Regions from separate parts of the Klebsiella oxytoca genome, predicted to be linked through region 2. Evidence: predicted binding sites of a transcription regulator. Region 2 holds the regulator's gene; each other region holds the start of a gene.
The links. The regulator LexA, encoded in region 2, represses DNA repair genes until DNA is damaged. The targets are predictions, from matches to a motif close to TNCTGTATGTACATACAGNA.
Positions count from the first base shown of each region.

Region 1: sulA (SOS-induced cell division inhibitor SulA) is a predicted target of LexA. The motif match lies at 2,110-2,129, and genes of this name have one in related genera.
Region 3: umuD (translesion error-prone DNA polymerase V autoproteolytic subunit) is a predicted target of LexA. The motif match lies at 2,610-2,629, and genes of this name have one in related genera.

Region 1 is NZ_CP046115.1:2,018,165-2,022,405, reverse strand. It holds gene yccS (YccS family putative transporter) at 1-1,077, shown strand, start outside; gene GJ746_RS09285 (TfoX/Sxy family DNA transformation protein) at 1,065-1,688, opposite strand; gene sulA (SOS-induced cell division inhibitor SulA) at 2,150-2,659, shown strand; gene ompA (porin OmpA) at 3,013-4,080, shown strand; gene matP (macrodomain Ter protein MatP) at 4,194-4,241, opposite strand, start outside.
Region 2 is NZ_CP046115.1:349,107-353,347, reverse strand. It holds gene zur (zinc uptake transcriptional repressor Zur) at 1-463, shown strand, start outside; gene GJ746_RS01645 (CsbD family protein) at 677-886, opposite strand; gene dinF (MATE family efflux transporter DinF) at 1,012-2,328, opposite strand; gene lexA (transcriptional repressor LexA) at 2,401-3,009, opposite strand; gene GJ746_RS01630 (diacylglycerol kinase) at 3,132-3,500, opposite strand; gene plsB (glycerol-3-phosphate 1-O-acyltransferase PlsB) at 3,630-4,241, shown strand, end outside.
Region 3 is NZ_CP046115.1:2,448,708-2,452,948, reverse strand. It holds gene GJ746_RS11365 (oxidoreductase) at 1-817, shown strand, start outside; gene umuC (translesion error-prone DNA polymerase V subunit UmuC) at 904-2,169, opposite strand; gene umuD (translesion error-prone DNA polymerase V autoproteolytic subunit) at 2,169-2,591, opposite strand; gene GJ746_RS11350 (hypothetical protein) at 2,876-3,070, shown strand; gene GJ746_RS11345 (hypothetical protein) at 3,232-3,429, shown strand; gene GJ746_RS11340 (cold-shock protein) at 3,806-3,994, opposite strand.

The DNA of each region.
Region 1 (4,241 bases), 1.7 Mb from region 2:
ACCGTTGCGCCGAACAACAGCACGGAAAATCTGTTGGCAGACGACCAACCAAATGGTTTCAGCGATATCTGGCTGCGCTTACGTAGCAATATGTCCCCGGAGTCAGCCCTGTTTCGCCATGCGGTCCGAATGTCGCTAGTGCTGTGCGCAGGTTATGCTTTTATCCAACTGACCGGCCTGAACCATGGTTACTGGATATTGCTGACCAGCCTGTTTGTTTGCCAGCCAAACTATAACGCCACCCGTCACCGTCTGGCGTTAAGGATAATCGGGACGCTGGTTGGAGTGGCGGTAGGCCTTCCAGTGCTGCTCCTCGTTCCATCCGTTGAAGGGCAGTTGGTTTTAATTGTTCTGACCGGCGTGCTGTTCTTCGCTTTCCGTAATGTGCAGTACGCGCATGCGACAATGTTTATTACCCTGCTGGTTTTGTTGTGCTTTAACCTGCTGGGTGAAGGATTCGAAGTTGCCCTACCGCGTATAATTGACACGTTGATCGGCTGTGCTATTGCATGGGCTGCAGTAAGTTTTATCTGGCCGGACTGGAAATTCCGCAACCTACCGCGCGTTCTTGAACAAGCAATCAACGCCAACTGCCGCTATTTAGATGCCATACTTGAGCAATATCACCAGGGACGCGATAACCGTCTTGCCTACCGTATAGCGCGCAGAGCGGCGCACAGCAGGGATGGTGAATTAGCATCCGTAGTATCAAACTTATCTACAGAACCAAAAACCAATGCACAAATGCGAGAGACCGCCTTTCGATTGCTGTGCCTGAATCATACTTTTACCAGCTATATTTCCGCTCTTGGAGCCCACAGGGAAAAGCTGGCAACGCCAGATATCCTGGCGCTGCTGGACGATGCCGTTTGTTATGTTGATGACGTATTGCACCACTCTCCGGCCGATGAGCAACGGGTACAGCAAGCTTTAACAAGCCTGCAGACCCGAATTCAGCATCTCGATCCTCGAGCCGACAGTAAAGAGCCTTTAGTTCTGCAACAAATCGGACTGCTACTGGCGCTGTTACCTGAAATTTGTCGGCTTCAGCGCCAGGTTGAGATTCAACCAGAGTAAACCTCAATCCTCTGCACCTGTTCTGCCGCCCACTCCTCAAGCTCCTGACGCTGTTGCGTTGGGAGCGTGGCCGCATGTACGCCGGCAAGTGCCCCCTCTAACGCATAAAGAACATTAACCGTCAGCGCTTTATTCATTTTTCGTAACCTCAGCCAGGCTTCTTTGGCCCCAATTCTACGCAGCATTAATTCATCTGTGATGCCGGAATTAATCAGCTGTAGCTCCATATGAAAACTGATATTGGGTAAGTTTTTTAATCTCCCTGAGTAGCGCTGGCGATGTTTTTCATTACGAGCAGTCTGTAATGAAAGGGATGATAAATGAAAAAGCATTTTGCTATCACGCCAGAGTTCTTCATCTATATGATAATACTTTAGCGAAACCAGACGGCCATTCTTATGCATCTTCAAAAGCGGGGTTTTATGTGCTACGCGGTACGCTGCGCTCTGCTCGCAAACCCGAAGATAGATTTCACCTTCTGCCATCATGGCGAAAACGGTATTATCTATCGCCAGGCTATAGCCGCCAAACAGGGGACGGCAGCTTATTTTGCCTAATGGAGACAAACACGCCCGAAACTGATGGATCCTGAGACATACAAGTTTCTTCATGATTATTCCTTTCTTAATCATGTAAATAAGACACAAATTTGTTAACGGAACCGTTATTAAAGAAAATAAGTGACTTCCCTTTGTGCAGCAACATGAATTATCTCTTTATTTTAATCAGTTTGTTTTTTTGCGAGCCGCTTTCAGAAAATAGCGTCTTTATGAAGTCAAAGTCTGTAAAGGCAAAATGCTCAATTTATTTTGAACACAAGAAGATAGAGGAATCCAGGTATCATTACCCGCGCTCGTATGGTTAAGACAAAAATTAATACAGACAATTTAGTTAAGAAAAAATAGCGGTGGGATGAATTCACATTATGCACGCAATGTCGTGAGCCATTCTCAGTTCATGTTCACTCAATGAAGCGTACAAATTTCATTCATCCAGAGATAAAATCTGGTTGATCTTTCCGCCTACCGCATATACTGTATATGCATACAGTAACACACAGGCGGGATAGACTATGTTTACATCAGCTCATGCAAATCGTTCACAACTGACTTCTACTTCAGTACATCGTCGCTCTCATGACGCTGCCGAACAGCCAGCAAACGGGCTGATCAGTGAAATAGTTTATAGAGAAGATCAGCCTATGATGACCCAGCTGCTATTGCTTCCTTTATTACAGCAGCTTGGTCAGCAATCGCGCTGGCAGCTCTGGCTTACTCCGCAGCAGAAATTGAGCCGTGAGTGGGTACAGTCTTCCGGTCTGCCGCTATCAAAAGTTATGCAGATCAGCCAGCTCTCCCCTTCTGACACCCTGGAGTCAATGGTTCGATCCCTGCGAACCGGAAATTACAGCGTAGTCATTGGCTGGCTATCAGATGAACTCAGCGTTGAAGAACATGAACGACTGGTTGCCGCTGCTGAAGAGGGTCACGCGATGGGCTTCATTATGCGCCCGGTGAGAAGGACTAATCAGCCTGGCAGACAACTTTCGGGGCTGAAAATTCACTCAAATCTTTATCATTGAGTGAGTTTAGGATTAATCCTGGATTTTTTTTTATCCTGACGTTGGGCAGGCTTTCATGAGAGGTATTTTTGTTAAAATGCTTGTCTGATGCGGGTTCGCGACTTTTTCAGGGTTGATGAATACCCACCCTATTTATTAAACATTGTGTACACAACCCTTTTTTTTCATATGCCTGACGGAGTTCACACTTGTAAGTTTCGAACTAAGTTGTAGACTTTACATCGCCAGGGGTGATCGGCTTACGCTGCATGTATCAGCATAGTTAACAACAAGTCACGCCCCGGGTGAAGGATTTAACCGTGAGGTCTTTTGAAACTTCATGGCGAATTTTGGATGATAATGAGGCGCAAAAAATGAAAAAGACAGCTATCGCGATTGCAGTGGCACTGGCTGGCTTCGCTACCGTAGCGCAGGCCGCTCCGAAAGATAACACCTGGTATACAGGTGCTAAACTGGGCTGGTCCCAGTATCACGACACCGGTTTCTACGGTAACGGTTTCAAAGGCAACAATGGTCCGGTTCGTAACGATCAGCTGGGTGCTGGTGCGTTTGGTGGTTACCAGGTTAACCCGTACCTCGGTTTCGAGATGGGTTATGACTGGCTGGGCCGCATGGCTTATAAAGGCAGCGTAAACAACGGTGCTTTCAAAGCTCAGGGCGTTCAGCTGACTGCTAAACTGGGTTACCCAATCACTGACGATCTGGACATCTATACCCGTCTGGGTGGTATGGTTTGGCGCGCTGACTCCAAAGGCAACTATGCTAACGGCGTTTCTCGTAGCGAACACGACACTGGTGTCTCCCCGGTATTCGCGGGCGGCTTAGAGTGGGCTGTTACTCGTGACATCGCAACTCGTCTGGAATACCAGTGGGTTAACAACATCGGCGACGCTGGCACCGTTGGTACCCGTCCTGATAACGGCATGCTGAGCCTGGGTGTTTCCTACCGTTTCGGTCAGGAAGATGTTGCTCCGGTTGTAGCTCCGGCTCCGGCTCCGGCTCCAGAAGTGACTACTAAGCACTTCACCCTGAAGTCTGACGTTCTGTTCAACTTCAACAAATCTACTCTGAAACCAGAAGGCCAGCAGGCTCTGGATCAGCTGTACACCCAGCTGAGCAACATGGATCCTAAAGATGGTTCCGCAGTTGTTCTGGGCTATACCGACCGTATCGGTTCTGATGCCTACAACCAGCAGCTGTCTGAGAAACGTGCTCAGTCCGTTGTTGATTACCTGGTATCCAAAGGTATCCCGTCCAGCAAAATCTCTGCTCGCGGTATGGGTGAATCCAACCCGGTTACTGGCAACACCTGTGACAACGTGAAAGCTCGTGCAGCTCTGATCGACTGCCTGGGTCCGGATCGTCGCGTAGAAATCGAAGTTAAAGGCTACAAAGACGTCGTAACTCAGCCGCAGGCTTAAGTTATACCGTTAATGAAAAAACCCCGCATTGCGGGGTTTTTTTTGGGCTAACGTTATACAACGAAACCAGAATCGAATAAGTCCCAACAGCCAGATGTCCATCTGGCATCTGCTCACTCTTTACCGAGTAACACCTGTAGATCATGCTTCAGGCTGGACAT
Region 2 (4,241 bases):
GCAGCGTGGCGTGCGCCTGACCCCGCAGCGCCTTGAAGTATTGCGTTTGATGAGCCTGCAGCAAGGGGCTATCAGCGCCTACGACCTGCTCGATCTCCTTCGTGAAAAAGAGCCCCAGGCTAAACCGCCGACCGTCTATAGGGCGCTGGAGTTTTTACTGGAGCAGGGGTTCGTGCATAAGGTGGAATCCACTAACAGCTATGTACTGTGTCACCTGTTCGATCAGCCTACCCACAGCTCGGCGATGTTTATCTGCGACCGCTGCGGCAGCGTTAAAGAAGAGGGCGCGGAAGGCGTAGAAGATATTATGCATACCCTGGCAGCAAAAATGGGGTTTGCTTTACGCCATAACGTTATTGAAGCTCACGGCCTGTGCGCTGCCTGTGTCGAAGTGGAAGCCTGCAGCACGCCTGGGCACTGCCATCACGATCATACCATTCAGATAAAAAAGAAAGCCCGCTAAGGCGTAAGCCACAGCGGGATTCAAGGGAATATACCCGTCATACTTCAAGAAGCTGCATGTGCGTTGGCGATAACTCGGCCCCTCCCTGGGCCTCACCCTGACGGGCGCCGTTCAAAACGGTTAACCGTTTTGTCCTGCAACCTGCAACTCGAATTATTTAGGGTATTAATCGTAGGACAGGCAATAACAGTGGGTTAATACACGACGCTTTCGCTACCAGCGATAGTCGTTTTTAGTTTCCCAATCAGTCACTTCTTTCTCAGCCTGATCTTTAGCGTATCCATAACGTTCCTGAATTCTGCCGACCAGCTGATCGCGCTTACCTTCGATGACGGTCATGTCATCATCGGTCAGCTTGCCCCATTTCTCTTTCGCTTTACCTTTAAACTGTTTCCAGTTACCGCCGATTTCGTCTTTATTCATCATGCAATCCTCATCGTTCGGTGAATGAACAGCCCGCTGTGTCTCGGACATGACTTAACTATAGATGAGTATTCTGGGTAAGATTTATTATTCGGAATCTTTAACCACCAGAACAATAAAATACACTATGAAAACCAGGTACCGCGCCGCCAGTGCCGCCGCCAGATGACAGCCAAAGAAACGCCGCGTAGAGCGAGAAATACGGCCAGCGCCAGCCACAGTCCATGATTACCGAGCAGCGGTACCGTCAGCAGCGTCAGAGCAAACCCTGCCGCCGCCACCGCCATGCTGTTACGCATCTCCGCACCGCGCGTCGCGCCGATAAACATACCGTCGAGCAGGTAGCACCAGACGCCAACGAGCGGCAGTATCATCTGCCACACCAGATAGCGGTCGGCCAGCTGCTGTAGCGATGACAGCGAGGTTAACAAAGCAATAATGCGTTCGCCGGCGAGGCAGTAGATGAGCGCGAACGCCAGAGCCACCATCCCTGACTGGCGGCAGGCCGCATGCCATACGGCAAGCAGTTGGCTATCGTCGCGGGCGCCGTAAGCCTGCCCCGAGTGAGCCTCTACGGCGTAGGCAAAACCGTCCAGCGCATAGGCGGTAAAGGTCAACATCGTCATGAGTACGGCATTGACCGCGACAACATCAGCGCCGAGACGGGCGCCATATACCGTTACCGCCCCAAAACAAAGCTGTAGCAGCAGCGATCGCAGCATGATGTCGCGATTCAGCGCCAGCAGACGTCGTATATCTCCGCGCCAGGCATTTTTCAGCATCAACAGGGAAACGCCGCGTAGCGCCAGCACCCGTTTCGCCATTAGCAGGCCAATGACGAAAGTGGCATATTCTGCCGTAACCGTCGCCAGTGCCGCCCCCTGCACATTCATGTGCAGGCCCATCACCAGCCATAAATCGAGCACAATATTGAGCACGTTACCGACCACCAGCAGGATCACCGGCGCTCTGGCGTACTGTACCCCAAGCAGCCAGCCCAGCAGAACCAGATTTGCCAGCGAAGCCGGAGCGCTCAGCCAGCGGATCTCAAGGAAGCGCCGGGCCTGCTCAAGTACCGCTTCGCTACCGCCAACGATATGCAGCGCCAGATTTATTAACGGGATCCTGAAGAGAACAATCGCCAGCCCGGCGGCCAGCGCCAGGCCTAGCGGTTGCACCAGCGCACGCGCCAGCCGCTGCGGATCTTTTGCGCCAAACGCCTGTGCCGTTAGTCCGGTCGTGCTCATTCGCAGGAACAAAAGCAGCATAAAGAGGAAACTGGTCGCCGTCGCACCGACGGCCACGCCGCCCAGATAAACCGGGCTGTCGAGGTGACCAATAACGGCAGTATCCACCAGTCCCAGCAGAGGAACGGTGATATTGGAAAAGATCATGGGCAGCGCTAAGCGCCAAAGGGCTTTGTCGGCGGCGTTAAAAAGCATGGGGAAAGAGCCAAAATGAGGAAAAACGACGCGGCATCATACAATTACTGATGATGCCGCGGGATGAAGAAATTACTGCCAGTTGCCGTTACGGATAACGCCGACGGCCAGGCCTTCAATAGTAAAACTCTGCTCGCGGAGATCCACCACAATCGGTGAAAATTCGCTATTTTCTGGCAGCAGTTCAACGACGTTACCCTGCTTTTTCAGACGCTTCACGGTAACTTCTTCGTCAATGCGCGCCACAACCACCTGGCCGTTACGCACATCCTGCGTTTTATGTACCGCCAGCAGGTCACCGTCGAGAATACCGATGTCTTTCATCGACATCCCGCTGACGCGCAGCAGAAAATCGGCATTCGGTTTAAACATGGCCGGATCGACCTGATAGTGACCTTCAATATGCTGTTGCGCCAGCAGAGGCTCGCCTGCCGCGACGCGACCGATAAGCGGCAGACCCGTTTCTTCTTCCGTCAGTAGACGAATACCGCGGGAGGCACCGGAAACGATCTCAATTGCGCCTTTACGCGCCAGCGCTTTCAGGTGTTCTTCCGCCGCGTTTGGGGAACGAAACCCCAAGCGCTGAGCAATCTCCGCACGCGTCGGCGGCATGCCCGTCTGGCTGATATGATCCCGAATGAGATCAAACACCTCTTGCTGCCTGGTCGTTAACGCTTTCATTCCGCCCCCTGGGTGTATATACAGTTATGCTGTGAGTATATACAGCTAACGGTGATTTTGGAACCACATTTCACACAAAAATCAGGAGTTTCTTTCCGTTTTGCGAGCAGATACGAAAGGACTTAGCGATAGTTTGCCCATAAAAGCACTGCCCATGTGATCAGCGCGATGATAATCGCCAACAACACCGCCGCAGAGCCCATGTCTTTTGCTCGCCCCGAGAGCTCATGGCGTTCAGGGCCGATACGGTCCACGACCGCTTCAATCGCGCTGTTGATAATTTCAACTATCATCACTAACAGGACTGAGCCAATTAACAGCACTCGCGTAATGGCATCAACGTCTAACCAGCAGGCTATCGCCACGGCAATAATGGCCGCGACGCCTTCCTGACGAAATGCGGCCTCATTGACCCATGCCGCGCGAAATCCTTTCCAGGAATACCCTGCAGCTTTAATAATTCGGGTTAACCCAGTGGTATTATTGGCCATCAAACGAACCTTTTTATGTAAATGACATCAATGAGTGTACGCGTTTACTGCGTTACAACGGAAATTTTGCGCACTTTCTGTTATTCTTGCGGCGCATTTGCATGATTAACCAGAGGCTTCACATCGTCTATGTCTGGCTGGCAACGAATTTACTATAAATTACTGAATTTACCATTAAGGGCGCTGGTAAAGAGCAAGTCGATTCCGGCACAACCTGCTCAGGAATTAGGCCTGGATACCTCGCGGCCGATTATGTACGTCCTGCCCTACAATTCGAAGGCGGACCTGCTGACGCTGCGCGCGCAATGTCTGGAACATGAGTTACCGGACCCACTAGAGCCGCTTGAGATCGATGGCGCCCTGCTACCGCGCTACGTATTCATCCACGGCGGACCACGCGTGTTCACCTATTACACGCCGAAAGAAGAGTCTATTAAGCTATTCCACGACTATCTCGATTTGCACCGCAACCATCCTGACCTTGACGTGCAAATGGTGCCGGTCTCGGTCATGTTTGGCCGCGCACCGGGACGTGAAAAAGGCGAGGTTAACCCTCCTCTGCGCATGCTCAACGGGATACAAAAATTCTTCGCCGTTCTGTGGCTGGGCCGCGACAGTTTTGTGCGTTTCTCACCTTCGGTCTCTTTGCGGAAGATGGCGGACGAGCACGGCACCGATAAAATTATCGCTCAGAAGCTGGCCCGCGTGGCGCGTATGCATTTCGCCCGGCAACGTCTGGCG
Region 3 (4,241 bases), 2.1 Mb from region 2:
CATAGCCTTAAACGCCGGTAAACATGTCGTTGTCGACAAACCATTTACCTTAGATATGCAGGAAGCCCGCGAACTGATTGCGCTTGCGGAAGAGAAACAGCGGGTGCTGTCAGTGTTCCATAACCGTCGCTGGGACAGCGATTACCTGGGAGTAAAGCAGGTTATCGAACAGGGACTCATCGGCAAGGTTAAACATTTCGAGTCACATTTCGACCGATTCCGTCCGGAAGTGCGCGTCCGCTGGCGGGAGCAGAACGTACCGGGCAGCGGCCTGTGGTTTGATTTGGGTCCGCATCTGATCGACCAGACACTGCAGCTGTTCGGTCTGCCGCAGTCGGTGCAGGGAAATATTGCGACCCTGCGTGAAGGAGCGGAAATCAACGACTGGGCGCACGTGGTCCTGAACTACCCCCAGCATAAAGTGGTTCTGCACTGCAGTATGCTGGTGGCGGGTGGCGTATCGCGCTTCACCGTCCATGGCGATAAAGGCAGCGTAGTCAAACAACGCGCCGACCAGCAGGAGAGCCAGCTGCTGGCGGGCGTGGTGCCGGGCAGCGAAAGCTGGGGCTACGATGATGATAGCCTGGTGGTATTTGATACCAATCTACAGTCTCGCGAAATCCGCACGCCAAAAGGCGATCAGCGCCAGTACTACATTCACGTTCGCGATGCGCTAACCGACAAAATCAGCAACCCGGTGTCGCCATTAGAGGCGCTGGCCGTGATGGCGGTGCTGGAAGCTGCGGTGAAATCGGCCGAAAGCGGAACGACGCAAACTTTAGCGCTGACCGAAGATGAACTGACGGCCCTGAAATAAGCGGCGGGTAGCCGTCATCGGGAAAACGGCCTGCGAAGTTCCCGCTGGCGCTGCCTGAACGGATGACATCTTTGCTTCATGCCAGCCTACAGTTTCACCCGTAGTAAATCACTGAACCGGGTGGTGTAGGCTGGCGACAGCATATGCCGTTTCATCTCCCAGCGACGTTCTATCCCCTGTCCGGCAAACCAGAGCTGGCCTTTTTCCCGCCGGTTAACGGTATCAAGGACCGTCATAAGTCGTTCGCTATTCGCTCGCGGGCGATAATCGTCAAACAGGCTTAGCTGAGCCACTCCCTGGCTGAAGAAATCCCCCAGCATCACGCCGCACTTTTGATATCGGTATCCCTCCCGCCAGATGGTATCCAGGCATTTTACCGCCGCAGCGACAATATCCCGGCTATCCTGCGTCGGAATAAGTATTTTCGTACCGGCATCATTGCCGTAATAGGTTTCATTACCCACAAAGGGGCTGGTTTTAACAAAGGCGGATACATAGCGGCAGTACTGGTGCTCCGCGCGCAGTTTCTCCGAGGCGCGAACCGCATGGCTGCATATTGCTTCACGCATCGGCCCGTATTCGCTGACCTTCTGGCTAAATGAGCGCGAGCAGATGATTTGCTGTTTCGTCGGCATATACTCTTCCAGCTCAAGACAGGCCTCGCCGCGCAGCTCCCGCACGGTGCGCTCCATCACCACGCTGAAATGTTTTCTGATCAGCGAAGTGGGCGTCCCGGCAAGTTCAAGAGCCGTTGTAATCCCCATCTCGTTGAGCTTTTTCGCAATACGTCGCCCCACTCCCCAGATTTCACCGACGGCAACTTTCTCCAGCAGTTTCTTCTGCCGGACCGGTATAGAGAGATCGACAACGCCCTCGAATTTCGGCCATCTTTTTGCCGCGTAGTTAGCCAGCTTAGCCAGCGTTTTCGTTGGCCCGATCCCTACCCCCACCGTCAGGCCGGTACACTGCAATAATGTGCTGCGCACATGACGACCAAAGGCCTCAAGCTCTTCAGAACGATGGATCCCGCTCAGATTCACGAACGCTTCATCAATGGAATATTGATAAACCGCCGGGGTCAGCTCTTCGAGAAGCGTCATTACACGATTAGACATATCGCCATAAAGAGCGTAGTTGCTGCTAAATACCGCCACCTGATGGCGCGCAAACTGTGATTTCACTTTGAAGTACGGCGTGCCCATGGGGATATCCAGCAGTTTAGCCTCGTGATTTCGGGCAATCACGCAGCCGTCGTTGTTGCTTAACACCACGACGGGACGTCCACGTAAATCAGGACGGAAAACCGTTTCACAGCTGGCATAAAATGAATTCACATCCACCAGGGCAAACATTAGCGAAGCTTGTTAATGCTGAAAGTGACGACCCCAAAAATCTCCAGATCTTCACCGTCGTTGTGCAGCACAATTGGCGGAAAATCCGGGTTCATCGGCAAAAGCTGCATAACAGGATGCATACACAGTCGCTTAACCGTGTATTCGCCGCCAACTGAGGCAATGATGATATCGCCATGCTTCGCTTTCAGGCCGCGATCCACCACCAGAAGAGTTCCTTCATAAATGCCGGCATCAACCATCGACATCCCCGTGGCCATGACAAAATAGGTTGCCGCAGGATGGCTGATACAAAGTTCATTGAGGTCTATCCTCTTCTCAATGTAATCCTGCGCCGGGCTGGGAAACCCACATTGCACATAATCGCTAAATAGCGGGATCGACACGATCTGACGCAATTCAACCGGTTTGTAGAACATCATAATAGACTCACTCGTGAATACTGTATTTATATACAGTATCAATGATTCGCCGAGGTTTTCAAGTCGCCAGTCAAGCATTGGCGCGAAGGTGTTGAAGTTGCGGTAAATTTAGCGTGCGGGCTTGCATGGCGCTGAACTGGCGAGCTTCTCTCCCTACGTATTAAGGATGGTTTGGTACTGCACGCTGGATATTTCCCCTAATTGGGAGGAGGATAGAATCAGGTGTTGCGCTCTTTGCCCATAACTTGTTGTTATCTGTCCGACATACTGAACTGGAGATTCATATGTATTACATGTCAGGAGACATCACTCTCCACTTTTATCGTTATCAGTGCCGTTTTTATGTCGCTCATTGGGACGGAGGGCATGTGATGACGGAGAAGTTCAGGCCGTTTGTTGCTTCTATCACTGAGAAAACGGGTATCGATGAAAAGAGCGTCGAGGCGGCGGCGCGGGACTACTTCAATAACGTTGACTAAGAATGTACGCAATACCATCGCTATCAGCAGATTTATAGCGATGGTTACCGCGGGTTTGCAAACAAGCTGAAAACGCAAATGCAAAGCCGTGTCACACGCTCGTAAAACAAAGCCTGTAAGATAGAGCCCGGAAGCCACCAACGCTAAAACGAGGTGAAGAAATGGGAACAGTAAAAGCCAACAATCTGGAACAGGCACAGCAGCTTCTTCAGTCCGCTGACGCGATTAAAATCGAGCTGAATTTCGAGCTCGACTCTGATGAGTTTTTTAATTTTGCTATTGAGTACTGTACTAATGGGACGAAGCTTACGCGCGTCGACGATCGCTTCGTTATTTCTCGCAAGAAAGTCGTGAAGTAGCCAGGCGGTTATCTCCTGCTATTTCCAGATCACAGAAGCATTCGTTTTTTAGCTTCTGTGATGGTCGCCATCACAGTAATCATGCCCTGCTGAATAACGGGGGAAGATCTATTTCGCTGTCTGCGCGACGAAATGGCCGTAATAACCAGCTGAAAAAACTAATACCGCTGATTTTTGCGATTTCCCGTCTGAGAACTCCCTGAGCGTATTGCATAAAGATGGCCTGGCGCGGCATTTTTTCACGTCAGGCCATCTTAGAAAGGCATGACGTTATTTAAATTCATCAAAAACTAAAAGGCTACCCGCAGGCAGCCTCGTCACCAAATGGTAAAACGTTACTTTTAGACGATCAAGGCTCCTTTCAGGAGCCGCTACGCTACTTGCGTAATTCCAGCGATGCTGCGTTTCTGGAAATAGACGGTGCAATATTATCAAATGTAATCATTGCCGATTTACAAAAAATGCATTTCGCACCAAACGGATTTTTTTCAGAAACATCGTAACTTGATGTTCTGTACTGTGACCCATGGCAGCATGGGCATCTGAAATGAATGTGGTCAATCATGATGTTAGCCTCTTTTTGCTACAACATTCTCTACCGCAGGGACATCTGGCCATAATTCACAGAAAACACCTTCCCGGGCTTTCTGTAACAGCGCGGAGCGCTGCTCTGAATGGTTGAGAATAACAATGACATCATTGTCATTACTTCTTATAGATACATCTGAAGCTCGCTTCAGACCTTACTCTATTACTGCACCAGCGATTTTTTAATGTTGTTCGATTCTTAATTTGCCCTCAGGGCACGTAAT